4 regions of the Isoalcanivorax indicus genome follow, and region 1 is predicted to be linked to each of the others. Evidence: predicted binding sites of a transcription regulator. Region 1 holds the regulator's gene; each other region holds the start of a gene.

Evidence for each region. Region 1 encodes sigma-54, which starts transcription at its own class of promoters, with help from an activator protein. Its sites were predicted from a motif close to TGGCACNNNNNTTGCTNT; they were not measured.
Region 2: DKW65_RS07635 (NarK family nitrate/nitrite MFS transporter) is a predicted target of sigma-54. The motif match lies at 6,552-6,569, and genes of this name have one in related genera.
Region 3: DKW65_RS03255 (TorF family putative porin) is a predicted target of sigma-54. The motif match lies at 3,687-3,704, and genes of this name have one in related genera.
Region 4: DKW65_RS08340 (ammonium transporter) is a predicted target of sigma-54. The motif match lies at 4,373-4,390, and genes of this name have one in related genera.

Annotation. Positions count from the first base shown of each region.
Region 1 is NZ_QGMP01000001.1:2,464,157-2,471,789, reverse strand. It holds gene rapZ (RNase adapter RapZ) at 1-724, opposite strand, end outside; gene ptsN (PTS IIA-like nitrogen regulatory protein PtsN) at 729-1,202, opposite strand; gene hpf (ribosome hibernation-promoting factor, HPF/YfiA family) at 1,219-1,518, opposite strand; gene DKW65_RS11160 (RNA polymerase factor sigma-54) at 1,588-3,051, opposite strand; gene lptB (LPS export ABC transporter ATP-binding protein) at 3,235-3,960, opposite strand; gene lptA (lipopolysaccharide transport periplasmic protein LptA) at 3,957-4,448, opposite strand; gene lptC (LPS export ABC transporter periplasmic protein LptC) at 4,435-4,989, opposite strand; gene DKW65_RS11140 (KdsC family phosphatase) at 4,986-5,519, opposite strand; gene DKW65_RS11135 (KpsF/GutQ family sugar-phosphate isomerase) at 5,534-6,505, opposite strand; gene DKW65_RS11130 (calcium/sodium antiporter) at 6,595-7,542, opposite strand.
Region 2 is NZ_QGMP01000001.1:1,674,363-1,681,995, reverse strand. It holds gene DKW65_RS07655 (ABC transporter ATP-binding protein) at 1-608, opposite strand, end outside; gene ntrB (nitrate ABC transporter permease) at 608-1,468, opposite strand; gene DKW65_RS07645 (CmpA/NrtA family ABC transporter substrate-binding protein) at 1,492-2,826, opposite strand; gene DKW65_RS07640 (bifunctional protein-serine/threonine kinase/phosphatase) at 3,187-4,908, opposite strand; gene DKW65_RS07635 (NarK family nitrate/nitrite MFS transporter) at 4,908-6,383, opposite strand; gene nirB (nitrite reductase large subunit NirB) at 6,990-7,633, shown strand, end outside.
Region 3 is NZ_QGMP01000001.1:699,693-707,325, forward strand. It holds gene miaB (tRNA (N6-isopentenyl adenosine(37)-C2)-methylthiotransferase MiaB) at 1-454, opposite strand, end outside; gene DKW65_RS03240 (SCO family protein) at 609-1,199, shown strand; gene DKW65_RS03245 (copper chaperone PCu(A)C) at 1,177-1,623, shown strand; gene DKW65_RS03250 (endonuclease/exonuclease/phosphatase family protein) at 1,680-2,687, shown strand; gene DKW65_RS03255 (TorF family putative porin) at 2,918-3,592, opposite strand; gene DKW65_RS03260 (hypothetical protein) at 3,863-4,333, opposite strand; gene DKW65_RS03265 (DUF2817 domain-containing protein) at 4,385-5,446, opposite strand; gene DKW65_RS03270 (C40 family peptidase) at 5,612-6,349, shown strand; gene DKW65_RS03275 (methyltransferase family protein) at 6,264-6,773, opposite strand; gene DKW65_RS03280 (PhoH family protein) at 7,013-7,633, shown strand, end outside.
Region 4 is NZ_QGMP01000001.1:1,835,461-1,843,093, reverse strand. It holds gene DKW65_RS08360 (DUF2505 domain-containing protein) at 1-151, shown strand, start outside; gene DKW65_RS08355 (SDR family oxidoreductase) at 152-964, opposite strand; gene DKW65_RS08350 (dicarboxylate/amino acid:cation symporter) at 1,008-2,282, opposite strand; gene DKW65_RS08345 (hypothetical protein) at 2,361-3,002, opposite strand; gene DKW65_RS08340 (ammonium transporter) at 2,999-4,318, opposite strand; gene DKW65_RS08335 (EVE domain-containing protein) at 4,497-4,967, opposite strand; gene prmB (50S ribosomal protein L3 N(5)-glutamine methyltransferase) at 5,078-6,004, shown strand; gene aroC (chorismate synthase) at 6,048-7,154, shown strand; gene DKW65_RS08320 (MFS transporter) at 7,176-7,633, shown strand, end outside.

The sequences.
Region 1 (7,633 bases):
TGCGATCGTTCGCTTCATAGCGCGGCAGCCAGCGCAGTAGCAGCTGTTCGATATCGTGCAGCAGTTCAGGGGTGTCGCTCTGGCTGCCGAGAAAATCCTGGATCGGTTTCTGGCGGCCGTTAAAGGGGCGCAGGGTGGCATCCCAGTGCGGGTTGGGCAGCATGCGCACGTCGAAGACCAGGTCGGCATCCGGTGGCACGCCATTCTTGAAGCCGAAGGACTCCACCAGCAGCGACAGGCGACCGCTGCGCTGGGCCACACGATCGCGAATCATGTTGCGCAGGGTGTGTGGGTCCATCTTGCTGGTGTCCACCAGCAGGTCTGCGCTGGTCTGGATGCTGGCCAGTAACTCGCCTTCGTGGGCGATGGCTTCCGAGAGCGACATGTCCTGGTCGCTCAGCGGGTGGCGGCGGCGGGTGGCGCTGAAGCGTTTCAACAGGGTGTCGTGGTCGGCATCCAGATAAATGACTTCGCAGGTCAGGCCCTGTTCGCGCACCGCGCGCAGCAGTTCGGAGAAGCGCGGCAGCTGGCTGCGCAGGTTGCGCGCATCGATGCCCACAGCAATGCGTTCAATCTCGCTGCTCTCTTCGCGCAGCTGGGTCGCCAGGGTAGAGAGCAGGCCAAGAGGCAGGTTGTCCACACAGTAAAAGCCCAGATCTTCCAGAGCTTGCAGGGCGGTGGTCTTGCCGGAGCCTGAGCGGCCGCTGAGGATTACCAGTTTCATCGGGTCAGGACGCCAGTCGCAGTTCCGCTTCAGAATCGACGGCCGTGCTGAACAGGTGCGCTGCCGAGGTAGCCTGGCGCAGGCCATCGCGGAATGCGGGCTCGTTGAACAGCGCTGCCAGGTGGCTGAGGGTTTTCAGATGTTGTTCCGGGTTGTCTTCGGGGACCAGCAGTACGAACACCAGGTCCACCGGGCGGCTGTCCACCGCGTCGAAATCAATGGCCTCGGCCAGGCTGACCAGCAGGCCGAGGGGTTTGCTGCATGAGGCCAGCCGGCAATGGGGAATGGCGATGCCTTCCCCGATGCCGGTACTGCCCAGGCGTTCACGCGCAATCAGGGCGTCAAAGACTTCCTGTTCGCTCAAACCGGGACTATCCCGTGTGGCCAGTTCCGCCACCTGGTCGAGCAGACGCTTCTTGCTCACGCCCTGCAGGTGGTAGTGGGTTCGCTCCGGTGTCAGCAGTTCCCGTACGCGCATGATGGGTACTCAGATCTCAGTGTCCGTGGTTACGATTGACCGACTTTTCCTTGTGCTTGAGGATCTGTCGGTCGAGCTTGTCAGTCAGCATGTCGATGGCAGCGTACATGTCGCCAGCCTCGGCAGTGGCGAAGACCTCACCGCCGGCCACCCGAATGGTGGATTCCGCCTTGTGCGTCTTCGGTTCCGGCGACAGGATCACCTGAACACTCGTAATGTGATCAAAATGCCGTTCAAGCCGGGTGAATTTCTCATTGATGTACTCGCGCAGGGCATCGGTGATATCCAGGTGGTGACCGCTGATGTTGATCTGCATGGCTGACTCCTGTACCTGCTTCAGTTGACCGCCTATCCCGCGATCGGTGCCAGCCGGGCCCTGCGTGGGTCAGACCAGCCGCTTGCGCTCGCTGGATGCCGGTATACGCATCGCCTCTCTGTACTTGGCGACAGTGCGTCGCGCCACCTGAATGCCCTGTTCATTGAGCAGGCTGGCCAGCCGGCTGTCGCTCAATGGTTTTTTCGGGCTCTCGGCGGCGATCAGCTTCTTTATGATGGCACGAATGGCGGTGCTTGAACATTCACCTCCGCCTTCGGTGCCCACATGACTTGAGAAGAAAAATTTCAGCTCGAACATGCCCCGGGGCGTGAACATGAATTTCTGGCTGGTGACCCGGGAAATGGTGGACTCGTGCATCTCCACGGCGCTGGCGATATCCGCCAGGACCAGCGGTTTCATGGCCTCCTCGCCGTACTCGAAGAAGTCCTGCTGGACCTCGACGATGCGGGTGGCGACCTTGAGCAGCGTCTCATTGCGGCTTTGCAGGCTCTTCAGGAACCAGCGAGCCTCCTGCAGCTGATTGCGCAGGTAGCTGTTGTCATCGTCACGCAACTGCTTGCTGCCCGCCATGGCGGCGTAACCCGCGTTCAGCCGTACCTTGGGCAGGGCATCGCCGTTCAGCTCGACACGCCAGCGCCGCCCCTGCCGCCGCACGATCACGTCCGGCACGGTATAGGTCTCGGCCTGTTCCACGATGCTGTCGCCGGGGTGCGGGTTGAGGCTGCGCAGCAGACGGATCACCTCCACCAGTTCAGTCTCGGTGACCGCCACCAGACGGCGCAGCTGGGCGTAGTCGCGGCTCTCCAGCAGCGGCAGGTGCTGGGTCAGGCGCAGGGCGGCGTCACGCCAGGGGGTCTCGTCAGGCAGCAGGCGCAGCTGGATGGCCAGGCACTCGGCCAGGTCGCGGGCGGCCACGCCAGGAGGGTCGAAGTGCTGCAGGCGATGCAGCACGGCCAGGACCTCGTCCTCTTCCGGCCACGGCGTCTCGATGCCTGAGGGCAGGCTGCGCCGCGCGGCTTCAGCGATATCCGTGAGGGAGCAGGTCAGGTAGCCGCGATCATCAAGGCTTTCAATGATCGCGTAGGCGATGACGCGGTCGGCGTCGCCCATGGGCGTCAGGTTGAGTTGCCACAGCAGGTGTTCGTCGAGGCTGGCGCTGGCGGCGGTACGCTGCTCCCAGGCTTCCAGGTCGTCCTCGGGGGCGCCCGCGCTCGGGGCCTCGGTGAAGGGGTCCTCCCAGTCGGTATCGACGCCGCTGTCGTAGTCGTCCACCACGGCGTCATCGTTGCCCGTCACTTCACCGGGTTCCAGGGGTTCCTCGCCCGCCGTATCGCTCAGGCTGTCGCTGGCGTAGTCCTCTTCGTCCAGCTCCAGCAAGGGGTTGGCTTCGATGGCTTCCTGGATCTCCAGGCGCAGGTCGAGCGTCGACAACTGCAGCAGGCGGATGGCCTGCTGCAGTTGTGGTGTCATGGTCAGGTGCTGACCGATCTGTATCTGCAGACCTGGTTTCATCTGATGGTGTGTCCCCCGAACGTGTCGCAATAACCGGCAGGGCGGTTAACTGATCTTCACGTCAACAGGGTCCAAGGATAGCAACCAGCAATTTTCGTGCCCATTCTTGAATTCATACGGCGAATGGGCTAGGTCGGCGCTTCATGCACTGTTATGGCGCACTTTTTGCGCCAGTCGGGTGTGTCACAGGCGGAAATCGGCGCCCAGATAGACATCCCGCACCTGCTGGTTGGCAAGGATGGTGTCCGCGTTACCGGCAGCAATGATGTGGCCGCCGCTGACGATATACGCGGTATCGCAGATGGTGAGGGTCTCGCGCACATTGTGGTCGGTGATCAGCACGCCGATACCCCGGTCGCGCAGGTGGGTGATGATGCCCTTGATCTCGTTCACCGAGATCGGGTCTACCCCGGCAAAAGGCTCGTCCAGCAGGATGAAGGCCGGGTCCGTCGCCAGACCACGGGCAATCTCGGCCCGGCGCCGCTCGCCCCCGGACAGGCTCATGCCGAGGCTGTCGCGAATATGCGTGATGCTGAATTCCTGCAGCAGCTGCTCCAGTCGTTCCTGGCGTTCGGCCTTGTTCAGGTCGTTGCGGGTTTCCAGGATCGCCATGATGTTGTCGGCGACACTCAGGCGCCGGAAGATGCTGGCTTCCTGCGGCAGGTAGCCGATGCCACGGCGGGCGCGGCCGTGCATCGGCAGGGCCGTGATGTTGTCGCCGTTGATGCTGATATAGCCGGCATCCGGCGGTACCAGCCCGACAATCATGTAAAAGCAGGTGGTCTTGCCCGCGCCGTTGGGGCCGAGCAGCCCCACCACTTGACCGGCTTCCACCTGAAGCGAGACATCCTCGATCACTCGACGGCCTTTGTAGCTCTTGGCCAGATTGTGCGCGCTAAGCAGGCTCACGGCTGTGTTTCCCTGTTGCTGTCTTCCGCCGGAATCACCAGCCGCACGCGCTGCTCTGCACCGTCGCCGCTGGCCTCGATATCCCGGGTCGAGAGGTTGTAGACCACCCGGGCGCCCTGAAAGCGGCGGCCCCGGTTTTCGATATGTGCATCACCGCTGAGGGTGATGGTCTGGGCGGCCACATCATAGACCAGTCGGCTGGCCCGGGCATGGATGTCTGCGCCTTCGCGCAAGCGTACGGGGGCCCCCGTGGCCACAACGCGGGTCAGCTCGCCATCTTTCATGGTCAGTTCGATGCGCTCGGCGTTCAGGCGCCGTTCGCCCTGCATCATTTCGGCGTTGCCCTCATAGACCCCGATGCCGGTTTCCTGACGGAATACGGCGCGGTCGGCGCTGATCACGGCTTCCTGGGCGGCGGCGGGCAACGCCAGCAGCGCGAGCAGCCCGATCAGGGCCGCGCGTGCGATGGGGAAATCAGGTCGGGTCATAGCGGCTTTCCACCTGTTGCAGCAGTTGCACTTCGCCGTCGGCGCTGTTGGCTTCCATGGCGCCCGCACGGGTGCGGCCGCCGGGGTGGGTAATCTCCACGGTACCGGGACTGGTCAGGCGCTCAAGGGCGGATTCGTAAACCAGCTCTTCGCTCTGCACCAGCAGGCCATCGGGGCCGTGATCGCGTGCCTCCACGGCACCGCGCAGGGTCACATGGCGGCCCCGGTCACGGACTTCGCCGCGATCGGCGGTCAGCTCCCAGGCCAGCGCCGGATCATGCAGCGCCAGCCGTGGCTGCTCCACCAGTGTTTCGCCCCGCGTATCCATTTCCGTAATGCGTTCGGCTCGCAGGTCGTACTGCAGGTCGCCGCTTTCGGTAAAGGTACGGGCCGAGACACGCTCCACGATCAGGGCGGGCGGCAGCTCGCGCGCATCCTCGACAACGGTCGGCCGGTCCCGCCACTCGTGCAGCGCCAGCAGGCTCACGGCCGCCATGACGGTGACGCCGATGGCGCTGAGGACGCCCTGATTGCGGATCACGATCGTGCCCCCAGGATGAAATCACAGATTTCACGCACCGCGCCTTCGCCGCCGCGACATTCGGTGACCAGATCGGCGGCGGTTCGGGCGCAGGGGTGGCCGTTGGGCACGGAAAAGCCCAGTTGCGCCCAGACCAGCGCTGGCACATCCGGCTCATCGTCACCGGCATAGCCGACCTGACTGGCTTCGAAACCCAGCTCCCCGGCCAGCGCGGCCAGCGCCACGCCCTTGTCTTCACGCCCCTGGATGACGTGCTGGATGCCGAGGTCGGCGGCGCGGCGCGCCACCATGGCGGATTGGCGCCCGGTAATGATCGCCAGGGTCACGCCCGCGGCGGCCAGTTGCTTGAGGCCGTGGCCATCCAGCGTGCAGAACACCTTGAAGGTTTCACCGTCCGGGCCGTAGTAGAGGCGGCCATCGGTCATGACGCCGTCCACATCGAAGGCCATCAGGCGCAGTTGCCGCGCACGGGCGCGCAGGGTCGCGTTGCCCTGGCCGAGGGGAGCGGATGCGCTGGGGGCTGGATGCATGCGGGTGGTTCTCCTCAGACGACGCCGGCGCGTAACAGGTCATGCATGTTCAGCGCCCCCACAGGGCGGCGCCGGGCATCGACCACGATCAGACCGTTGATCTTGCGCTGTTCCATGATATTGACCGCTTCGGCGGCCAGATGTCCTGTTTCGATGACCACGGGATCGCGCGTCATCACCTGTTCGATGGCGCAGGTGCGGATATCCAGCGCCGGTTGGTCCAGTACCCGGCGCAGGTCGCCGTCGGTGAAAACGCCGCTGAGCAGGCCGTCAGCGCCCTGCACGGCGGTCATGCCGAGCCCCTTGCGGCTGATTTCCAGCAGGGCATCGCTCAGTGACGTGCCTTCGCGGACACAGGGCAGGCGGTCGCCGTCGTGCATGATGTCGTCCACCGCCAGCAACAGGCGTCGCCCCAGGCTGCCGCCCGGGTGTGACATGGCGAAGTCCTCGGCAGAAAAACCGCGGGCTTCCAGCAGCGCAATGGCGAGCGCATCGCCCATGGCCAGCGCCGCCGTGGTGCTGGAGGTGGGGGCCAGATTGTGCGGGCAGGCTTCGATACTGACCACCACCGGGATATGCACATCGGCCTGTCGGGCCAGCGTCGATGCCGGGCGGCCGGTCAGGCTGATCAGGGGAATGCCACGCCGTTTGAGCACCGGCAGGATGGCCAGCACTTCGCCGGTTTCGCCGGAATTGGACAGTGCCAGCACGATGTCGCCCTCGGTAATCATGCCCAGATCGCCGTGCGAGGCCTCGGCGGGGTGCACGAAGAAAGAGGGGGTGCCGGTGCTGGCGAGGGTGGCGGCGATCTTGTCGCCAATGTGTCCGGACTTGCCCATGCCGGTGACGATCACTCGGCCGCGGCAGGCCAGCATCAGTGCGCAGGCCTGGTCGAAGGTGTCGTCCAGGGCTTCGATGAGTTCGGCCACCGCGTCCGCTTCAAGGCGCAAAACGCGGCGGGCGGTGTCCTGAAAACGGTTGCTCATGCTTGCTCCAGCGGGTCAGCGCGCATTATACAGGGCGTCCCGCTCCAGCGGCGACCCTGGGTTACAGGTTGGCGGGTGACAGGCCGAGGTTACAGGCTCTGTGCCGCCAACAGGGCGAGGTAGGCCACATAGCCACTCAGCAACAGCAGCCCTGCCAGCCGCCCGAGTGTGGCGCGTCCGGCGGCCAGCACCAGGACCAGCAGCAGCACCGACAGCGCGAGCATGGCCGGGTAATCACGCACCAGCAAGGCCGGATCGATCACGCCCGGTGCCAGCAGGGCCGGTACCGGCAACACCGCCAGCAGGTTCATGACGTTGGAGCCGACGATATTGCCGATGGCCAGATCGGCATGGCCGCGCAGGGCAGCGGCCACCGAAGCGGCCAGCTCCGGCAGGCTGGTGCCCGCGGCCACCAGAGTGAGACCGATCACGGTTTCGCTGACGCCCAGCCCGAGGGCCAGTTCCACGGCCCCCCAGACCAGCATGCGCGCGCTCCCCAGCAAGACCACCAGGCCGCTGATGAACAGCAGCCAGTCACGGGCCGCTGTGCTGCCGTGCTCGGGCACCTCGACCTCGGCGGCCTCGGGGCGCGCCTTGCGGAAGGTCCACATCAGGGTGCCGATCAGCGCCATGGCCGCCAGCAGCAGGATGCCGTCCTGGCGTGACAGGTGCCCGTCGAGCAGGAACAGCCCGGCCAGCAGGGCCACCAGCAGGTAGACCGGCAGATCCTGATGACGGGTGTCGGCGGTAATCAGAATGGGGCGAGCGAGCAGGGTCAGCGCCAGCACCATGCCGATGTTGGCAATGTTGGAGCCGAGCGCATTGCCGATAGCCAGATCGCTGCTGCCGGTCAGCGCGGCAGTGGCCGAGACCAGGATTTCCGGTGCCGAGGTGCCGAAAGCGACCAGCGTCAGGCCGATGGTCATGGGGGTCATGCCCAGGCGCAGGGCCAGACCGGCAGCGCCCGCCACAAAGCGGTCGGCACTCCATACCAGCAGGGCAAGGCCGACAACGCAGGCTGACAGGGCTGTGAGCATGGAACCTCCGACGGTGACGCTGTTCCAACAGGTAACGAAAGGCGCCATTAGATAGGCAGTGGCTGCATGTCGGCAAGCCCGCCGTGCAACG
Region 2 (7,633 bases), 790 kb from region 1:
GCTTCATCCACGTCGTGGGTGATCATGAGTACGGTGTTGTGCAGCTCACCCTGAATGCGCATGACCTCATCCTGCAGGTGAGCGCGGGTCAGCGCGTCCAGCGCGCCGAAGGGTTCATCGAGCAGCAGCACCTTGGGCTGCATGGCCAGCGCCCGGGCGATGCCGACCCGCTGCTTCATACCCCCGGAGATTTCCGCCGGTCGCTTGTCCAGAGCATGCCCCATGTTCACCAGGGCCAGATTGTGCAAGATCCATTCGTGACGCTCGGCGCGGCTCATGGTCTTGCGGAACGTCTTGTTCACGGCCAGGGCGACGTTCTCGTAAACCGTCAGCCAGGGCAGCAGCGAATGGTTCTGGAACACCAGCGCGCGATCCGGTCCGGGTGCAGTGACTTCCGCGCCATCCAGAATCACCCCGCCGGAGGAGGCCGGCAGCAGTCCGGCGACGATATTCAGCACCGTGGACTTGCCGCAACCGGAATGGCCGATGATGGAGATGTATTCGCCCTTGTCGACCTTGAGGTTCACCTTGTCGAGCACGTGACTGCTGGTTTTGCCCTTGACGAAGGTCTTGTCGACATTCTCGATGGTCAGATAATGTGCGCTCATTATTTGCCTCCTTCTCCGCGTGTTACCCAGTTGCCTGCCAGCATTACCAGCCGGTCAAGCATGAAGCCGACGATGCCGACGTAAACCAGTGCCAGAACGATGTCGCTGATGAGCGAGGCGTTCCAGGCGTCCCAGATAAAGAAGCCGATACCGACACCACCGATGAGCATTTCGGCGGCGACAATCGCCAGCCAGGACAGGCCCACACCAATGCGCAGCCCGGAGAAGATGTAGGGTGCGGCCGCCGGTAACATGATCTTGCGGAAATATTCGTGGCCATTGAGACGCACCACGCGCGAGACGTTGCGGTAGTCCTCGGGAATATTCCGGATGCCGACCGAGGTATTGATGATGATCGGCCAGATGGCGGTAATGAAGATCACGAAGATGGCCGAGGGGTTGCTGTCCTGGAAACCGGCCAGGGAAATGGGCAGCCAGGCCAGGGGCGGTACGGTGCGCAGTACCTGGAAGATCGGATCAAGGCCGCGCATCGCCCAGGTAGACTGGCCGATCAGCACGCCCAGTCCGACACCGGCAAACACCGCCAGGGTATAGCCGTAGGCCACCCGTTCCAGCGAGGCCAGGATCTGCCAGGCCATGCCGACGTCGTTCCCGCCATAGTCATAGAAGGGGTTGACGATCAGGTCCCAGGTGTCTGTGACCACGGTACTGGGCGCGGGCAGCAGCGCACCTTCACCACGGCACAGCAGTTCCCAGATGACCAGCAGCGCGGTGGTGACCAGTACGGGTGGCAGGATGCGCTCCAGCAAAACATAGCGCAGGCGCGGCCAGACGTCGCTGGCCGCCGACATACGCGAGGCCAGGGAAGCCAGGGGAGAAACAGAAGCGTGAGTCGTCATGACAGCATCTCCGGTTCAGGGCCTCAGCGCATGCGCTTGATGGCCAGGGTGTCCAGGTAAGCAAGCGGGTTTTCAGGATCAAACACCTTGCCGTCAAAAAAAGTTTCCTTGCCGCGTGAGGTGCCTTCGGGGATCGCTGACTTGTCGATACCCAGTTCCGCCGCGGCGGCCCGCCAGAGGTCTTCGCGATTGACGCTGTCCACCAGGGCCTGCATATCCAGATCACGGGGCAGATAGCCCCAGCGGATGTTTTCTGTCAGGAACCAGAGGTCATGGCTCTTGAACGGGTAGGATGCCTGATCATTCCAGTAGCGCATGCGATGCGGACTGTTTTCCACCACACGACCGGTGCCATAGTCGAAGTGACCCTGCATGCGCTGGATGATGTCGTCATAGGGTGCGTTGATCCAGCGACGGCGTGAGCAGATGCGCGCCACTTCTTCGATGTTTTCCGGTTGCTCGCAGTACATCTGCGCTTCCATGACGGCCTTGATCAGTGCTTTCGTGGCATTGGGGTTCTGTTCGACATAATCGGCGCGCAGGCCGAGTGCTTTTTCCGGATGGTTGTGCCACAGCTCGCCGGTGGTGTTGGCGGTGTAGCCGATATTCTGGCGGATCAGCTGTTCGTTCCACGGTTCGCAGACACAGAAGGTATCCATGCTGCCGACGCGCATGTTGGCCACCATCTGTGCGGGTGGGACCACGATGGTGGAAATATCGCTGTTCGGATCAATGCCACCGGCAGCCAGCCAGTAACGAATCCACAGGTCATGGGTGCCGCCCGGAAAGGTCATGGCCGCGCGTACGGCATCGCCCCGGGCACGTTTGGCGGCCAGCGCGCTGGCGAACTCCGTGGTGTCCACGCCGACTTTCAGATCGGCGTACTCCCGGCCCACAGAAATGCACTGCCCGGCCAGGTTCAGTCGGGCCACAATATACATCGGGGTCGGCTGATTGTTGGCCGTCATGGCGCCGGTGGAAATAAGGTAGGGCATGGGCGTCAGGATATGCGCACCATCAATGCCGTTACGGCGCGACCCCAGCACCAGATTGTCCCGCGTGGTGCCCCAGGACGATTGTTTGAGCACCTCGACATCGGGCATGCCGTGCTTGGCAAAGAAACCTTTTTCCGCTGCGACAAAAAGCGGGGCAGCATCCGTCAGCGCAATAAAACCCAACTTGGCCGTGCGTGTTTCAGGCGTGCCGGCACTGGCCCGCGCCCGACCTGTCAGCAGCGGGGCAGCAAGCGTGGCGCCGCCGAGCGCTGCTGCCGATTGCTTGAGAAAATCCCGGCGTTGCTGGCCGCTGTGGCTTAGCGGTGACGCCTTGTCCTGTGCCTGGCCCGGTACCTTGCTCATGACGTATCCCTCTTTCCGTTCCCGAAAAAAAATCCAAAAAAAACGCCCACGCGTACCAGGCCGAAGCCGAAATACGTGTGGGCGCCATTGCCCGACAAATTGACCTGTGCAAACAGGACCCGCATTGATCCTGTTGCACACAGGGATAAAAGCAGGAAGTGTGCCAGCTTTACTGGAAGGCTCGGGTCAGACAGCGGTATGCGCAGGATAAGTAAATATTTATCAGTGACTTGTGAGGCTTACGACGCGTGAGCGAAAGGTCCGTTCCCTGGCTGGCAGGAGAGCAGGTGGCACCGGAGTTGCGTTATCCCGGTGCAACCATGCCCGAAAAATGAGCGAGGACGACGCCGCATGCCAGGGTCACACATGCAAGGCGAGGCTGAGCAGCAGCAACAGCAGCAGGACCACGGTGCTGGCCTGCCAGGCGCGCAAGGTGTTGCGTTGCTGCGAAGTGATGACCGCCGGATGATGGGCCGGGCTGCGCAGTGCTGCCCGGAATTCGGCGGCATCGGCATAGGGGATGGCATCCGGGTGCAGGGCACGTTGCAGTGCCTGGTTGAGCCACATGGGCACAAAGGCATTGTGTTGCTGCAGGCGCAGGGCGGGTTTGTCCGGGTCGGGCAGGGTGCCGGTAAGCATTTCGTGGATAATCACGGCGGCGGCATACAAGTCTGCGCGTTCATCGGGTGCAGCGCCGGCGCTGACATGACGTGCGGTGTAGTGTCGTGTTCCCAGCGGCAGTGGTGGTGGCGGCTGATCCAGGCCGCGACAATAGCAGCTGCCGAAGTCGATCAGTTTCACCAGCCCGTGGCGGTCGACCATGATGTTGTCCGGTTTCAGGTCGCCATGAATGACATCGGCGCGGTGCAGGGCACGCAGGCCATTGAGCAGTTGATCGGCGAGGTAGAGCTTTTCTTCCACCGCTGCATCGGGGTGTTCGCGCAGCCACTGCCGCAAGGTGACGCCGTCGATGTATTCGAGTCGCTGATAGAGGCAACTCTGCGGGCCCTCCGGTGGCAGCGGCCGGAGCAAATGTGCGCTACGCAGACGTGCTCCGATCCAGCCCTCCAGGGCAAAGCGGGTGAGTGCCTCCGGTTCGTCTTCCAGATTGATCGACGGCGCCTTGAGGGCGCTGAGCTGCCCTTCACCGTCGCGCACCAGATAAAGATGACTGCGCGCACTGGCGTAGAGTTCATGCACGACGGTCAGGTTGTCAATGCGCATGCCTGGTGCCAGGGGGGGCGGCAGGGGCAGCTCGCGCAGGCTGGCCAGAGCGTCGTCCGCGCTCGCATCCGGCAGGCTGATCACTTCGAGCACCTGGCAGCTGACGTTGTCGCGGCTGCCATTATTCAGGGCAAAACGCACCAGGTTGTCGGCCGCCACTTGCGGGTTTTCCGAGCCGAGCAGGGTGTCCTCGATCACGGGCCAGGGCAGGGCATCATGGACGCCATCGCTGGTCAGCAGAAAAATGTCACCCTGTTGCAGATCGCAATGCCGGTAATCGACATCCAGCCGCGTGTCCCCGCCCATGGCGCGGGTCAGCAGGCGCCGGCCACCGGCCTGACGGCTATGGTCCTCGGTCAGGCATTCCAGCTGTCGCCCGCGCAGCCGCCAGATACGTGAATCGCCCACCTGGAACAGGTGCGCCAGTCGCGAGCGAAGAATCAGCACCGACAGGGTGCACAGGTGATCTTCACCGGCGAGCGTGCGGCGGCATAGCCAGCGGTTAAGCGCTTCCAGCACGCGCTGGGCCGAGCGCGGCACACTCCAGAGTGACGGGGTGGCGTAGTAGTCATTGATAAAACCGAGCACGCAGGCCTCCGCCGCCTCACGACCGGCCTCGGCGGAGCTGAGGCCGTCGGCCAGCGCCGCCACAAGACCCTTGGTGCGCAGCGGTTCGCCCGCCGGCAAGCGCACCGCCACAGCATCCTGATTATGCGGTTTTACGCCGCACTCGCTGCACTGGCCCACGCGCACACGCAAGCTGCTGGTGGCCGCGTCTTGCGTGGCGCCCTGGGGTGTGCCGGGTGGTGAGCCTTGTGGCACGTCCAGGGTATCCGCCATGTCCGGCATACTCGTCATCAGCTTACCTCGATCAACTGGACCTGACCGTTCTCATCCACTTCGGCAATATGCCCGCGGGGTTCGTCAAGCCACTGTACCGCCGCCAGGGTCACGGCAGCGCAACCGGCGATCACCAGGAAGAAGACCGACGGATCAACAAACGTCAGTACGGTCAGGAAGCACACCGCCCCGGCATTGCCATAAGCACCGACCATGCCAGAGATCTGTCCGGTCAGACGGCGTTTGATCAGGGGCACGGTGGCAAACACGGCGCCTTCGCCGGCCTGCACGAAGAACGAGCAACACATGGTCGCCATGACGGCCAGCACCAGAGGCCAGGTGCTACCGATCTGGCTCATCAGGCCATAGCCGAGCATCAGGCCGCAGAGCAGGATGCTGAGGGAGCGTTTGCGGCCAAAGCGGTCAGACAGCCAGCCGCCCCCCGGACGGGCCACCAGGTTCATGAAGGCAAAGCCTGAGGCCAGGACCCCGGCCAACACCGCACTCAGTGCGAAGGTGTCGATGAAGAACAACGGCAGCATGGAGACCACGGCCAGTTCTGAGCCGAAGGTCACCATATAGGCAAGATCAAGAATGGCGACCTGACGGAAGCGGTAGCGGTCGTGTTGTGGCACGCCTTCGCGCAGGCGTGCGTGATTCACGCGCCAGATTTGCCAGAGCTGCACGATGGCCAGACTCACGATGATGGCCACCAGCGCGAGTTGCGCGTTCAGGCCGTAAAGGCCCAACTGGCCCGGGCCCAGTCGCCAGACGATGACCAGCAGCGCACTGTACAGGGGCACGCACATGGCCATATAGAAGTAGAGATCGCGACGGCTGCTGACTTCCAGGGCCGAGGCCTTCTTGGGGCGGAAATAGGAAGCGCCGGCCGGGGTATTACGCGCGCGCCAGAGAAAGATGACCCCGTAGATGCAGGACAACAGCCCGGTGCTGGCAATGGCCCAGCGCCAGCCGTTTTCGCCGCCGAACAGCATCGCAAGGGTTGGCAACGTCATGGCGGCGGCGGCGGAACCGAAATTGCCCCAGCCGCCGTAGACGCCTTCTGCCAGGCCCACTTCGCGGGCCGGAAACCATTCACTGATCAGGCGGATACCGACCACGAATCCAGCGCCGACAAACCCGAGCAGCAGACGGGTCACGGCAAGCTGTTCGTAGGTCGTGGACAGCGCAAACGCCCAGCAGGGCAACGCGGCGATGATCAGCAGCCCGCCGAACACACGCCGGGGACCAAAGCGATCCACCAGTGAACCGATCACCACCCGCGCGGGGATCGTCAGGGCCACATTAAGAATAAGGAGGGCCTTGACCTGATCGCTGGTCAGATCGAACACCTCGCGGATTTCGCCCATCAGCGGGGCATGGGAGAACCACACCACAAAGCTGACAAAGAACGCCATCCAGCTCAGGTGCAGCAGACGGATGCGGGGTTCGGACAGTTTCAGCAGATTGAGTCGCGCGTGCTGTGTAGCCATGAAGTCTCCGTACTCGCGGATATCGAGGACCGGGCCACCCGTCTGGGCACGCTGCATGGAAGGGCACCGGCCACAGACCTGCCCGGCAGGCAATAAAGGCCGGGTGGGTGGGCGCCGTTGCCCGTTGAATCGTTGCGCGCGGCACCATTGCTGCGCGCTGTCCATAACGATGCACGATGTATGCCACATATCCGTGCACGGCATATTCCGTGGCCGCAAGGTGGATTCCGGCGGTGGCATGGGGGGCGCCACGGTGGCGGCGTGCCTTCTTGTGGTGCGCGGTGCACAAGCGTGAAGCAGGCAGACGACGCAGGTGCCGCGCCGTGTACCCGATCAGCGGCGCTCCGGTGGGCGGGCAGAGCGCGCCAGGGCTGCGCTGTGAAGGCGTTTGCCGGGTCCCGGGTGATCCGCAGCAGCAAGCTGGCATAACTCTTGCTCTTTCCCTGGTGTATGCCGCGCCCGGCTCAATGGCGAGCCGCGCGGGGCGCAGAACAGATCACGACGAAATTGCGAGCAAAGGCGCTCACGGCCCGGTCACCTCCGGGCGGTGGGTGCCTTTTTTTTGTGCCTTGTGAAAGGCCGGACAGGTGAAGGAGCGGTGTGTTCATGAGCAAACCGGAACTGGTGGTTATCGGCAACGGTATGGTGGGACAGAGCCTGCTGGAGGCGCTGGCCGCCCGCGAGCATGGCTACAACATCACGGTGTTCTGTGAAGAGCCCCGCCCGGCGTACGACCGGGTGCAGTTGAGCAGCTGGTTCAGTGGGGCGACCACCGAGGACCTGGCGTTGACCACGCTGGCGTTCTTTGATGAGCACGGCATGACGTTGCGGCTGGGGGAGCGCGCAGAGCGGATCGAGCGTGATACCAAAGTGGTGGTCAGCAGCAACGGCGAGCGCGTGCCTTATGACAAGCTGGTGCTGGCCACTGGCTCTTACCCCTTCGTGCCACCGATTCCCGGGAACGATCAGCCGCACTGTCTGGTGTATCGCACGATCGAGGACCTGGAAGCCATTCGTGACAGCGCGTCGGTATCAAAAAGCGGCGTGGTGATCGGCGGGGGGCTGCTGGGTCTGGAAGCCGCCAAGGCGCTCAAGGATCTGGGTCTGGAGACCCATGTGGTGGAATTTGCGCCGCGCCTGATGGCGGTGCAGCTGGACGATGGCGGTGCCCGTTTGCTGCGCCGCAAGATCGAAGCGCTGGGCGTCAAGGTGCACACCAGCAAGGCGACACAACAGATCGTGGCCGGGGA
Region 3 (7,633 bases), 1.8 Mb from region 1:
CCACACTCGGCTCCGGCAGCCGGTCGAACTTCTCGATTTCCGGGAAGCTGATATCGATGGCCAGGTGACGGCTCTGGCTCGCCTGGGTAATCAGGGCGGGCAGCCGGTGCAGGGTCTGCGGGCCGAAGATCACGTCAACGTAGGGTGCGCGCTCGCGGATGGCCTCACCCTCCTGGCTGGCCACGCAGCCGCCGACCCCGATGATCAGGTTCGGGTTGGCGTCTTTCAGGCGTTTCCAGCGGCCCAGCTGGTGGAACACCTTGTCCTGGGCCTTCTCGCGGATCGAGCAGGTGTTGAGCAGCAGCACGTCCGCCTCGTCGGCGTTGTCTGTGGGCGTCAGGCCGTGGCTCTGCTCCAGCAGGTCCAGCATGCGCGAGGAGTCATACTCGTTCATCTGGCACCCATGGGTCTGGATGTACAGTTTGCGCGATGTGGAAGGCGTGGTGGCGGACATGGCGTCGGACTACGCTGGTGGCTCGAGAGGGCGGCGATTATACCCCGTAGCCCCGGGGGGATGCCATGTATCACGGGGGCTGCGACAATATGCCCCATTGGCCCCGGGGCCTGGCAGCGCTATGGTAGCGCCGTCCTGACAGGAGACAGACGTAATGAAGAAGCTTGTGCTGATGGCCGTAGCGGTGCTGCTGGTGCTGGCGGTGGTCGTGGCCTGGGAAACCACCCGTGAGCCGCCCCGTGAGCCGCTGCCGGTGAACACCCGCATGGGCGGGGACTTCACCATGGTGGACCAGAACGGTGAGACTTTCAGCAGCGACCAGCTGGCAGGCCAGGTGGTGCTGATGTTTTTCGGCTTTACCCATTGCCCGGATATCTGCCCGGCGACCATGGCGCGGATGGCGCAACTGTACAAGCAGCTGGAGGCCGGTGGCCATGGCGATGACGTGCAGGTGGTGTTTGTCACCTTTGATCCGGAGCGGGATACGCCCGAGCACTTGCGACAATATCTGGCCTGGTTCCACGAGGACTTTATCGGCCTGACCGGCTCCGACGAGCAGGTCGAAGAAATCGCCCGCCAGTACAGCGTGGTGTATATGCCGGTGGGTGAGGACAGCCAGGGCGGCACCGAGTTTGCCCACAGTGATTTTGTCTATCTGATTGATCGCGAGACGCGGGTGCGCAAGCTGTACCCGGTGGATGCCGATCTGGAGGAGATCAAAGATGACCTGCGCACGCTGCTTTAAGCGGGGGCTTTACCTGCTGCTGGTGTTGCCCTGGTTGGCTTTTGCGGGCGAAATCGATGAGCCCGAACTGTTTATCGACAACATGTGGGTACGCGCCGTGCCGCCGGTCAGCAGTACCACCGCGGGCTACTTTACGGTGACCAACACCAGTGAGGTGCCGGTGACGCTGCTCGGCTTCACCACCGAGATTGCCGGCGCCGGTGAGTTGCACACCATGGCAGCGCAGGAAGACGGCACCCGACGTATGCAGCGCCTGCGCAATGTGCCGATCCCCGCCGGTGAAACGGTGGAGTTTGCGCCGGGCGGCAATCACCTGATGCTGTTCCGGCTGGCCAGGCCATTGGAGGAAGGCGAACAGGTGGAGCTGTGTCTCGAGTTTGATGCCACGGCCCCCTATTGCCTGCCCTTCGAAGTGCGTCGCTGACAGCGATATACCTGCCGGGGTAGATTCGTGGTGCCTGTCGCCATGAGTCTGTCCCCATGTTCTTTTCGTTACGCCCCCTGATTTCCCCGCATCGTGCCTGGTCTGGTCTGTTACTGGTCGGGTGGCTGCTGTGCGCCCAGAGCCTGCACGCCGCCTGCCCGGTGGACGAGACGGTGCGGCCTTTGCCGGCACCCGCCGCCGACGAGTTGCTGGTGGCCAGCCAGAACCTGTGGAATGTCCTGGAGCCGGGTCGCAGCGGCCGTCATCGTCCGGACCCGGCGCAGCATGAAGCCCGGCTGGAGGCGCTCGCGGACTACGTGATCACGGTACTGTCTGCGCCCCATGTGCTGGCGGTGCAGGAGGTGGAAACCCTGGCGCTGCTTGAAGCGCTGGCAGAACGCATCGAGGCAGCAGGCGGGCCGCAGTACCGCGTCTGGCTGGAGGAAGGGCATGATCCCTCCGGTATCGATGTGGGGGTAATGGTCCGCGCGCCGGTGGACGGGGTCACGGTGCAGCAGGTTTTCAAGGGCGAGCGCAATCTGGGCCACTGGCTGTTTCACCGCCCGCCATTGCATGTGCGGATCGAGAAACCTTTCGCCTTCGAAGTGCTGATCGTGCATAACCGCAGCGGTCATGGTCTGGATGATGCGCGCCGCAGCAGCCAGGTCCAGGCGCGTCGCCTGGCCCAGGCCAGGGCATTGCGCGGCTGGGCGCTGGCGCGGATCAGCGAAGGGGTGCCGCTGATGCTGATCGGCGATTTCAATACCGCGCCCGACCCGGACGGCTCCGGCACCCGCCACTACCACGAACCTTTCGATTATCTGGATCGCCCGCCGCTACGCAGCCACTGGTCCCGCGTGGCAGAAGAAGACCGCTTCACCTACATCTTCCGCTGCCAGCGCCAGGCTATCGACCACGCCTTCCTGTCGCCGCGCCTGTATGCCCGCCTGCAGCGTGCGGCCGTGACGCGTGGCAATGCTGGCCGCTTCCGCACGCTGTATGACCATGGCGGCACACAGGTGGTGTCGGATCATGATGGCATTGGTGTGTATCTGAAAAAGTAGCCGGGGGGAGAGTAAGAATCGGCCCCGCGAGACGAGCTGCTTGCAGGTAACAGCGAGGACCAGGGAGATGTCCCGCGGGGCCGAAAGGGTGGGCATTCTACCTGTACGTGACGTGCTGTACAGAAGATTTTCTCGCCCTGGGCAGAGTCTGCCGAAATTCTGTGTTGCTTTCGTGACACATGCTGCCTGTCAAACGAAGCGGCCACCCGAAGGTGGCCGCCGTTTTCAGCTTAGAAGCTGAACTCGTAGCTGACCATGAAGGTCAGGTTGTCGTTAAGGTCGGTGTTCGCGTCCTTCTTGTCCACGATTTGCGAAGCAGTAAACACCAGACCGGGCAGAGCTTCGTAGCTCAAATCGAGGTGGGTGTACTGGCCGTCGCTGTCGTCGGTGTCGAAGTAACCTACCGCGATACCGAATTGCTCGTAGCCGTAGCTCAGGACGTAGTAGTTGTCCTTGTTTTTCTCTTTGCCGTCACCCCAGCCCAGATCGCCAACGCCGAAGAAGGCATCCAGACCGAAGCCCATATAGCCCAGAGACAGGTAGGCTTCCTGGAAGATGTTTTCACCCGGATCTACGGTGTACCAGTAGGACACGTAGCCGATGTCGAAGCTCAGGTCGCCGATTTCGCCAGCGTAACCGCCGTACAGATCGTATTCGATACCCAGATCCTCAGCTTCTGAGGACGTCCAGAAACCAGCGTAGAAGCCGGAATCATGCTCGTAATCCAGGCCACCAAACACGACCCCACCGCTGGTGAGTGTCTGACCACGCCACAAGTACTGGCTGGCAATACCCAGGTTTGCACTGACTTCGGCAGTGGCCGTGGTCGGCACGACAGATGCTGCGCCGGCGACGGCGACGGCGAGCAGGGATTTCTTCATGGCAGATACGTATTTGCTTTTCATCCGATACAACCCTCTTGGTCCGTTTTCTGTTCGTAGCTGAACGTGTCTCGTAGCTGAAAGTGCCGACGGCGTGCCGTTGACAGCTGCGATGGATAAAGCACAGACCGTGCCAGCCTTGAAATGCTTTTTAAAACAGTGACTTGTTTGATGCGGAGGACGTGAGGGTCAGGGAGGTGCGCCCCGCAATGGTGCGCTGCGCTATTGTGGTGCAAAAAGGAAGAATCATGATGGCGCCGTGACCGTTTCACGGCGCCGGGAAGGGCCTGGCGATCAGGGGCAGGACCAACCTACGCGCCGGGCGTCGTCTACGGGATCGCCGTCAGCGGTCGTCACGCCGATGCCGCATACGCCGCTGTCCAGCATGAAATGCACCTGGTAGTGCTCGCCTGCGCGGGGGGTGAACTGCAGGGCTTCACGGCAGCGGAAGTCCGTGGTGCCCCGCGTGCGCTTGCCGTGTCGCACGCCCAATGTCAGTGCATCACCAGCGGGCACGCTCACCGTCACGGCATCGTCCTTGCCGAGGGATTGATTGATTTCATGGAACACGCCGGCTTCAAACGGTACCGCTGCCAGCGCCCGGCGAGTGTTGCGCAGCTTGCCCTGGTCATCGCACACGGCGGGCTGGCCGGTCACGTTGTTGCTGGTAAACGTGACCTCGGCGGTGTCTGCGCCATAGGGGGCCTGATAATGGCTGCAGGCAGCCAGCAGGCACAGGCTGGCAAGGGCGGCGAAACGATGCATGGGGGTAACTCCGGAGACGTCATGGAATGCAGCAGAGTCTAGGCCGATTCTCTAGCGCGCGCCATGCTCGGCGGGCTCAGTGAACCATTCCTCGATGGCCTGGCGGGTGCGCTCGGCGCGTTGATGGGGCAGCGGAATCCAGTTCTGCCAGTTGTCGGTGGCGGCGAGCAGAAACTCGAACAGTGGCAGATGCTGGCGCAACACCCGGTGGTGGCGATGCGTGATCATGGGATTGAAGTAGCCAAAGAAATCGAGCATCTGTTTCGGGTTCTTGCGCACCCACAGCCATGAGCCCATTTCCAGTGTGAACGGCAGGAACGTGTGGTCAGGGTGGGTGTCGAGGGACTCGTCATAAAGAAAATCCCACAGATCGCCGTGCGTGGTGTAGTTCACCGATTGGGGTTCGATGAGGTAGGGATGATGGTAGGGGTAGGTCTGCTGTAACAGGCGTTTCAGCGTCAGCACCTCAGCGATGTGCGCGATCGGCCGGTGGCTGCGCGCATAGCAACACCACAAGCGGTCGCGCCGGCCGAAGCCGCTGTGGCAATCGACACTGAGTGAGAACGGGGCCGCCAACAGACGCTCGCGCACCACCCGGATCACGGCCTGCGCCTCGGGTTCCATCGGCGCGCCGCGTTTGCCCCGATACCAGGGCAAGTGGCGACTGATGCGATGACCGCCGACCAGAAAAGGCACCTTGCCCATGGCGTCGATGGGGGCGTTGCGCATCAGGTCCACGCCATTGGGATTACAGCGGGTGCGATGCCAGAGACCGCCGGGGTTGATCATCGGCATGAACACGATACGCACCCGGTCCAGCCGCTGGCGAAAGGCGGCATCCCATTGCAGGCGCTGCACCAGGGCATGCAGCCACGACAGCAACACCTGGCTGCCGATCCGTTCAACACCGTGCACGCCGCCGAAGAACCCGATCACCGGCACCCCCGGGGCACGGCTCCCCAGTTCGATGACATGCACAGGCAGAGGCTGCCCCTGCGTCTCCAGTGTCAAGGCAATATCGTGCCGTAACCAGCGAGCGCCGTCGTGCAGCAGACGCTGCAACTGGATCTCTTCGGGCAAATGGCGCTGTAACAGGTAAAGCCGTTCTTCCATGGCGCGGGCCGCAGGCGGGAAGGGTAGCCATATTGCGGCCGTGGCGTGACAGCGGCATGACAGTCCGGCCCGTCGCAGGCTTCATCATGCGGTGATAAAACCGTCACCGCAGCGTCATGTGATCTGCCTAGTCTCGCCCTTGATGCACAGCAGAGCGAGCTTCAGGTGATCAGGTTGCTGCCGCAACGTCCACCTCTGAATCAGGCCGACCCCGACGGCCTGGTGTCCCGCTTCCGCACTGGCGATCTGTTGCTGTTTGCCGGTCGCGGACTGCCCAGCGACACCATTCGCTTGTTTACCCGCAGCCACTGGAGCCATGTCGGCATGGTGGTGTGCCTGCCGGATTACGATCAGCCCCTGTTACTGGAAGCGACGGCTGGCGGTGATGCGCCGGATATTCGCACCGGCGCGCCTACGCCGGGGGTGGCGCTGGTGCCGGTGCGCGACAAGATCGAGGTTTATGGCGGGGATGTGGCCTGGCGGGCCCGTCAGGGCGCGCCCTTGAGTCCGGCCCGCGAACGTATGGTCGCGCGTCTGGTGCGGCAGTTCAGCCATCGCCCCTACAAGAACTTCATGCAGGCGCTGATGCGTGATCTGGTGACCGGCTTCCAGTTGCGCCCCGATCTGTCCGGCGTGTTCTGCAGTGAACTGGTGGCAGAGGTGTACCGGCGATTGGGATGGCTGCCACGGCATGATCGCAGCAGCGGCTATGTGCCCGGGCATTTCGGTTCGCAGCGGCTGCAATTACTGCACGGCAGCATGGCGCCGCCGGTGTTGCTCAAGACTGTGGCTCGCCTGGCGCCGGTCGCCGGTGCCGTTACAGCCAGCGCCGTGTCCGGGCGCGGAACGCCGTCCAGTCGGTCCCGAAACGGCGTGCATGGAACGCTTCCTCTGCTGCAATGACATGCCGGTCCATGACATACAGCACCGGTATCAGGGCAGCGAGCATGCCGCCGCTCTGCAGGCTGAAGGCGCAGGCGAGATGCAGCAGGGCAAAGCTCAGGTAAATCGGATTGCGGCTCAGGCGAAAGGGCCCGCCAGTAATCAGATGGCTGGCGGCCCGGTGCGGCATCAGTGTGGTGCGATGACGCAGGAACATCAGCAATGTCCACAGCAGCAGGCCCAGCGCCGGAAACACCAGTACCGTGGCCAGCAACGACCAGGGCGCGATATCCGGCAGGCCCAGGCCGAACACCTGATCCAGCGAGTAACCGATCAGCAGGCCGCCCAGGTGCAACAGGGGCGGCGGCGTCATCACCTGGGGGCGGTCGTCGGGCGACAGCCGTGGAGACGACTCATTTTCGGGCGGCTCTTTTTTTGACGACAAGGCAATGCACCAGATGGCCGGAACTGGCGCCTACCTTAGCGGAATGTCGCGGTGAGTTGTACCGCGCCGATAACCGGGTTATGTTTAGGGCAACTCCCGCCTTTGTGGGGGTGATCGCGATCAGCAATACCTTTACCGATCCGCCGAAACAGGGTTTCAACCGGCGGTAAGGGGGTCGCGTCACTTCTGCAGCCGCCTGCCGTCACCCACTTCATCATATGGTCTCATGGGGGACACACATGGAAGAGCGCGCGGTTGCAGTCCAGGCAGTTCAATCAGTCCGCAGCAGCACCCAACTGGAAAAAATCTACGTTCTTGATACCAACGTCCTGATCCACGACCCCAACTCGCTGATGAGCTTCGAGGAGCATCGCGTGGTCATTCCGATGACCGTGCTGGAGGAGCTCGACAAGCTCAAGTCGGGCAAGTCGCACATTGCCGCCGACTGTCGCGCGGCCATACGGCTGATCGACAGCGTGCTGGGTGCAGCGACCCCGGATGAAGTGGATGCGGGGGTGGCGATTCCGCGCGGCGGTGAGGCCCTGCTGGGCACCCTGTCGGTACTGATGCCACGGCCACGGGGCGAGGACGCCGGTTGCCTGCCGGAACACCTGAACGATAACCGCATCATCAATGATATTGCGGCCATGAAATCCCGTGATCCGAGTCGGCGTTATGTGCTGGTGACCAAGGACATCAACATGCGCCTGAAGGCGCGCGCCTGCGGCATCGAATCGGAGGACTACCACAACGACCAGATGGTGTCGGATATCCGTCAGCTGACGCGCGGCTATTTCGAGATGACGGGCTCCTTCTGGGATCGCATTCCCCAGGTGGAAACCGAACAACAGGGTGCCGAA
Region 4 (7,633 bases), 630 kb from region 1:
CATTCGCAGCAGTGTGCCGCTGGTGGGCGGCAAGCTGTGCCAGTTGATCGCGGACCAGGTGGACCGGGGTCTGGATAAGGACTCGCAGGCCACGCATCGCTATCTGATCGAGGCGGGCCTGGTCAGTGAGGTCGGGCGCGGCGTGCGTTGATCAGCGTCGCCGCATCCGTTCGCCCAGCGCCGCCATCCCGGCAAGGAATCGCGCCGGGCGCCAGCGTTTGCTGCGCCAGGCGCGACGCGCCGCCGGGTGGGGCAGAATCAGGAACTCATCGCGGTCGAGTCCCGAAAAAATCCGTTCGGCAATTTCCCGCGCCGAGTAATCCTGTTTTTCCAGCAGCTTTTCGAAACGGGCCCGGGTGACCGGGTCCGGCGCACGCAGTGATTCACCCAGATTGGTACGGAAGAAGGACGGGCAGGCAACGCTGACGCGAATGCCCAGTGGCAGCAGTTCGCTGTACAGGCTCTCGGACAGGCTGACCACCGCCGCCTTGCTGACGTTGTAGCTGCTCATGCCTGGCGGTGGCGTCAGGCCGGCCATCGAGGCGATGTTCAGAATGCGACCGGCACTCTGGCGTTTCATCGCGGTAAGCGCCGCGCGGGTGCCGCGCACCACCCCCATCAGATTGATATCCAGTACCCAGTCCCAGTCATCGGCGGGCAGGGTTTCGAACAGGCCGGCAGCAGCCACGCCGGCATTGTTGATCATCAGATCCAGTTGCCCCCAGCGGCTGACGACCCGGTCCACGGCCTGGCGCAGATCGCCTTCGCGGCGCACATTGCAGTCGATGAACAGATGTTCGGCATTGAGGTCTGCGAGGGCCCGACAGGCCTCATCGCCACGCAGGCTGTTGATGTCGGCGATGGCCACGCGGTAGCCGCGTTCGCCAGCGATCAGCGCCAGTTCGCGGCCAAGACCGGAAGCGCCGCCGGTAATCAGAACAGTGGGCGCGGCAGGGTGGCTCATGGTGCGTTGTCCTTCTTGTGGTGTGTTTACACGTAGACCGGATTTACAGTTGATGGGCGGGCACCGAGAGCACGCCTTCCTCGCCTTCGCTGCGCGCAACCAGTACGGCGCCGACACTGTCGCCCCAGATATTCACGGCGGTGCGGCACATGTCGAGAATTCGGTCAGTCACCAGAATCAGACCGATGGCTTCCGGTGGCAGCCCCACCATGCCGAGAATCAGGGTGATCGCCACCAGACTGGCAGCGGGTACGCTGGCCACACCGATGGAGGTCAGCAGCGACGCCACGACGATCATGAACTGGTTGGCCAGGGTCAGATCCATGCCGTAGGCCTGGGCAATGAAAATGACGGCCACGCATTCATACAGCGCGGTGCCATCCATGTTGACGGTGGCGCCCAGAGGCAGCACAAAGCTGGCGGTGCGGCGCGATACGCCGGCGCGTTTTTCCACACATTCCATGGTGAGGGGCAGCGTGGCCGCCGAGCTGGCGGTGGAGAAGGCGGTCAGCAGGGCCGGCGTCATGGCCTTCAGATGGCGGATGGGCGGTCGTTTGGCCAGCAGGCGAATCGCCAGCGGCATTATCACAAAGGCATGCACCGCCAGTGCCAGCAGCACCGTGACAAAGAACCAGGCCAGGGGCGCGATGGCATCGAAGCCGGTACGTGTGACGGTGGCGGCGATCAGACCGAAGACGCCGAGTGGCGCAAACCGGATGATGAACATGGTGATCAGCACCATGGTCTGGTACAGGCCATCCAGTGCCCGGGTCAGCGCCCGACCGGGTTCACCCTCGACCTGGCGCAGGAAATAACCGAACAGCAGGGAGAATACGATCAGGCCCAGCAGTTGGCCGGTGGCGGCAGCATGAATCAGATTGGAAGGCACCATCTGCATGATGATGCCGGCGAAATCCCCGGCGCCCCGTCCCTCGATGCGGGCCAGCACATCCGCCGTGTTTTCGGCCAGGCCAAGGCGGTCGCCCGCCGGCTCGCCGCCGATCACACCCGGGGCGATCAGGTTGACGATCAGCAGACCGACGAGAATGGCGACCAGGCTGCTGCTCAGGTAAAACAGCACCGTCTTGCCGCCCAGGCGCCCCAGGTCGCGGCCATCGCCCAGGTTCACCAGACTGACGATGATGGCGCTGGTAATCAGCGGCACCACGACCATCTGCAGCGCGCTGATGAACAGGGCCCCCACGGTGTCGTAAATCGCCAGCAGCGGGATATCCAGCAGCCGCGTCTCTTCCGTGGTCAGCCAGCCTGCTATGGCCGCCAGGGCCATGGCGATGAATATCTGGTTGTGCAGCTTCACGCCCGTCTCCTTTTTATGACGGGGTAGCATACGCAGGCGACGCCGACGGCGGCAACCATGCTGCGCCGGCCAGGCTTCTCAGAGCAACATGGCAAGATGCCTGTCCAGTGCGGGCTGGCTTGCCTTGACGTGGCGCAACGCGTCGGCCAGCGCCCGGTCCGCAGGCACCGGGCCAAGCCGTTCTGCCAGCACCACATAGGTGCGATTGACCAGGGCCTGCAACAGCGGGTCGGGCACTGAGGGTACTTTCAGAGGGGCATGGTCGCTGCCGAGCCAGCTCTGCAGCGAGGCCACCAGCGCAACAGGCCATTGCTGCCGATTGACGGAGCCCAGCAGGTCAAGGCGAAAGGCGTGCCGCTGTGACAGTGGAATGCGTGTCAGCAAGGCTTCCATCAGGGCGCAGAAGGCGCTGGCGGTGTCGGCGGAGTGGTCATCCGCTGCCGGACGGCGCAAGGCATCCCCCTTGAGGGGGTCCGGCAGCAGGGCGTTGGCGGGCAGGTTCATGGCCTGCACCAGACTCAGCAGTATGTCCGAGCGGCGCGCGCGCAGGCTGTCATCGCGGCAGATGTCGGCGACAAAGCGCTGCAGGGTAAAGCGCGGCCGGTCAGCATAGTGGGTTTCCCAATGATGCAGGGCTTCCATCAGATCTTCGCGGGGCAGAAACGGTTTCAGGCCGGTGTAGACGGCGCGCCGTTTGTCGCTCAGTGCGTTGCTCATCATGCGCGGCCCTCCATGGCGGCAGCCCGCTCAGCGGTATAGGCGGTATTTTCGGAGGGGAATTCCGGGTAGCCGATCTCTGCATGCTCACTCAGATCCAGGCCACGCTGCTCGTGCAGCGACGGCGCGCGCAGGCCCATGAGTAATGCGATCAGGCCGTACATCAACAGAGCACTGAAGAACGTCCAGACAAAGCAGGCGAGGATGCCGATGACCTGCACCATCACCACCTGCATGTTGAACATGTCGCCCGCCAGGAACAGTCCGGCGGCCAGGGTGCCCCAGACGCCCGCGATGCCGTGTGCCGACACGGCCCCCACGACATCATCCAGCCGCAGGCGCAGCAGTGTGTGCATGCTCAGGCTGCACAGGATACCGCCGATGAAGCCGCTGAGCAGGGCAAAGGGCGGCAGCATGCTGTCGGCCCCGGCGGTAATGGCCACCAGTCCGGCAATACTGCCGTTGACCGTTTCGGTGAGCAGGATGGGACGGCGGGTGGTGACGGCCAGCAGCATGCTGCCGCAGGCACCGGCTGCGGCCGCCAGTTGCGTATTCAGCAGTATCAGGCCGATATCGGTGGAGGCTTCCAGCGTGGAGCCACCATTGAAGCCGAACCAGCCGAACCAGAGGATGAAGCCCCCCAGGGCGACCAGGGTCAGGTTGTGGCCGCGGATCTCGCGCGGGCGCCCCTGATCGTCGAAGCGGCCCAGACGCGGCCCCAGCACGAGAATACCCGCCAGCGCGCACCAGGCGCCCACCGAGTGGACCACGGACGAGCCCGCGAAATCGATGAAGCCCATGGTGGCGAGCCAGCCGTTATCGTTCCAGACCCAACTGCCGAACACCGGATAGATGAGGCCGGTGATGACCACGGCGCCAACCAGATAGGCGCCGAATCGCGTGCGCTCGGCCATGGCGCCGCTGGCGATGGTCACCGCCGTGGCCGCGAACATGGTCTGGAACAGCAGCATGCCGTAGGTATCGCTGTCGGCCGCGCCGATCATGAACTGATCGGTGCCGTACCAGCCGTGGCTGGCACCGAACATCAGCCCGTAGCCCAGGGCCCAGAAAATGACCGTACCGATACACACATCCATGTAGTTTTTCATGACCACATTGAGCGCATTCTTGGCCCGGGACATGCCCGATTCCAGCAGGGCAAAACCGGCTTGCATCAGGAAGACCAGCGCGGCGGCCGTGGCCAGCCAGACCATATTGCCTGCGGCGCCGTCATCCGCCAGGGCGGCGGTGGGAAGCAGGGCCAGCAACAGGGTCAGCAGCGCGACCCGGGGCAGGGTGGGGCGTTTCAGGCTTGGCATGGTGCTACAGCTCCACAAGGTGGGGCGCCGGGAAGGCCCCGTTGTGGCAGAACTGCTGCAACCGCCGTGCCAGCTTGTGTGCCCCCGTCGCGCGCGGTGCGCTGCCGTCAGGCGCCGTTCGGGGGCACGCCGCGAGGGGTGGTGGCGGCGCGGCGCACTGCGATGGTGCGCCCGTGCGTCAGGGGTGTCGGATCAGTGGTGCCAGTCGCTCGACAATATACTGCGCGGTGGCATCGTCCACGGCCTGAATGGAGAGTCGGCTGCGGTTGACGAGTTCCAGATGGGCCAGTCGCGGATCGGCCTTGACGGCCTCCAGGGTCAGCGGCGTACCGGCATGCGCCTGGTAGGCCACGTCCACCTGCAGCCAGCGTGGCGCCTGCGGGTCGGAGGTGGGATCGTAGCAGGACGATGCCGGGTTGAACTGGGTCGGGTCCGGGTGGGCTGCCTCGATCACCTCGGCCAGCCCGACGATGGCGGGCACCTTGCAGCTGGAATGGTAGATAAAGACCTGGTCGCCGCAGCGTACGTCATCCCGCAGCCGGTTGCGCGCCTGATAGTTGCGGATGCCTTCCCAGTGGCAACTCCCCTCGAAGTGCAGGTCATCAATGCCATAGGTATCCGGTTCGGTCTTGAATAGCCACCAGGCCATGGGAATGCCCTCTTGTCGTCTCCGTGATGGCGAGATTGTAACGCATCTCTGTGCTAATCTTGCCGACCCCGGCCGTGCGGCCGGGCCGTACAGAACAGGACCCTTCCGGCATGATCAGCGAACAGGAACAGCAACAGGCCTGCGCCACCCTGCACACCGTGCGCGATTGTCTGCGCTGGGGTGAATCTGCCCTGCGTCGGGGCGGTGTCTTTCTGGGCCATGGCACGGATGATTACGGCGATGAAACGCTGAATCTGCTGCTGCATGTGCTGGGCCTGCCCTGGGACAGCGATCCGCGTCTGCTGGACGCCCGTTTGCTGCCTATGGAGCGGGACGCCTTTGTGGGCCTGATGACCCGTCGCGTCAACGAGCGTCTGCCGGCGGCCTACCTGAGCGGCCGCGCCTGGTTCTGTGGCCTGGAATTCCGCGTCGACGAGCGGGTGCTGGTGCCGCGCTCACCGCTGGCGGAGCTGATCGAGCAACGCTTCGAGCCCTGGCTGGTGCCGGAGCAGGTCGGCCGCGTACTGGACCTGTGCACCGGCAGTGGTTGTATCGCCATCGCCGCTGCCTGCGCGCTGCCCCATGCCGAGGTGGATGCCAGCGATATTTCTGAAGCGGCGCTGGCGGTCTGCCGTGACAATATCGCCCTGCACGGGCTGGAGAGTCAGGTCCGCCCGCTGCTGGGGGATGGTCTGTCCGCCGCCGAGGGGCGCTATGATCTGATCATTTCCAATCCGCCCTATGTGGATGCCGCCGACATGGCAAGCCTGCCGGACGAGTACCGGCACGAGCCGGTGCTGGCCCTGGCCTCCGGCGACGACGGGCTGGACTTCACCCGGCGCCTGCTGCGCGAGGCGCCGGATTATCTTGCGGATCAGGGCGTCCTGATCGTGGAAGTCGGGAATACCTGGGAAACGATGCTCGGCATCTGGCCCGAGGTACCTTTCTTCTGGTTTGAATTCGAGCGCGGCGGGCAGGGTGTCTTCATGCTCAGCCGTGAACAGCTGCTGGCACACCGCGCTGCATTTGCGGCCTGACGTCGCCAGCACCTACCGACGATGAGCGTAATCGGGGAACAGCATGGCAGGTAACAGTTTCGGCGAACTTTTTCGAGTCTCCACGTTTGGCGAGAGCCATGGGCCAGCGCTGGGTGCCATCGTCGATGGCTGCCCGCCGGGGCTGCCACTGACCGAAGCCGATCTGCAACAGGAACTGGATCGGCGCAAGCCCGGCACCAGTCGCTACGCCACGCAGCGCCGGGAACCGGATCAGGTGAAGATTCTGTCCGGTGTGTTCGAGGGCCGGACGACCGGCACCCCCATCGGCTTGCTGATCGAGAACACCGACCAGAAATCGAAAGACTATTCCGAAATCGCCCAGCGCTTTCGCCCCGGCCACGCCGACTATACCTATCACCGCAAGTACGGTGAGCGGGACTACCGGGGCGGCGGTCGCTCCTCGGCACGGGAAACGGCGATGCGCGTGGCGGCCGGCGCCATCGCGCGCAAATATCTGGAAACCCGGCTGGGCGTGCGCATTTTCGGCGGCGTCGTGCAGATCGGCCCGATCCGGGCATCGCGCCTTGACTGGGATACCGTCAATGACAATCCCTTCTTCTTCCCCGATGCGGCCCAGGTGCCGGCGCTGGAGCAGTTGATCAATAACCTGCGCAAGGAAGGCTCCTCCATCGGTGCGCGGGTCAATGTCTACGCCGACGGTGTGCCTGCGGGCTGGGGCGAGCCGGTGTTCGACCGCCTGGATGCGGATCTGGCCAAGGCCATGATGAGCATCAATGCGGTCAAGGCGGTCGAGATCGGTGACGGCTTTGCGGTGGTGGAACAGCGCGGCGAGCAGCACCGTGACGAAATCACACCGGACGGCTTTCTGAGCAATCACGCCGGTGGCGTGCTGGGCGGCATTACCTCCGGCCAGCGCCTGCGGGTTTCCATGGCCCTCAAGCCGACTTCCAGCATCCTGATCCCGGGCCAGTCCATCAATGCCGACGGGGAGCCGGTCGAGGTGATCACCAAGGGTCGCCATGATCCCTGCGTCGGTGTGCGGGCCACGCCCATTGCCGAGGCGATGCTGGCGCTGGTGCTGATGGACCATTATCTGCGCCATCGCGCCCAGTGTGGTGATGTCTCTCCCAGCGGGGTGGCCGTGCCGGCGGGCCGGAACAGCGACTGACGGCGCGGCGCGCCGGATCGCATGACTGACCTGCCGTATTACTGGCGACTGTCCGCCTTCTATCTGTGTTACTTCGCCTTGCTCGGCGTACTGGTTCCTTATTGGGGCCTGTACCTGCGCGAGGACGGTTTCAGTGCGGCCGAAATCGGCCTGCTGATGGCGGTGCCGCAACTGACCAAGATCGGGGCGCCGAACCTGTGGGGCTGGCTGGCGGATGTCACCGGCCAGCGTCTGCGCATCATTCGTGCCGGTAATCTGCTGGCGGCCCTGTTGTTCACCGGCGTGTTCTTCGCCGACGGCTTCTGGAGCATGCTGCTGGTGCTGGCGGCCTTCAGCTTCTTCTGGAATGCGGTGCTGGCGCAGTTCGAAGTGGTGACGCTGAACACCCTGGGTCGTCACAGTGACCGCTACAGTCAGGTGCGGCTGTGGGGATCAGTGGGGTTCATCCTGGCCGTGCTGGTGCTTGGCCGGGTGCTTGA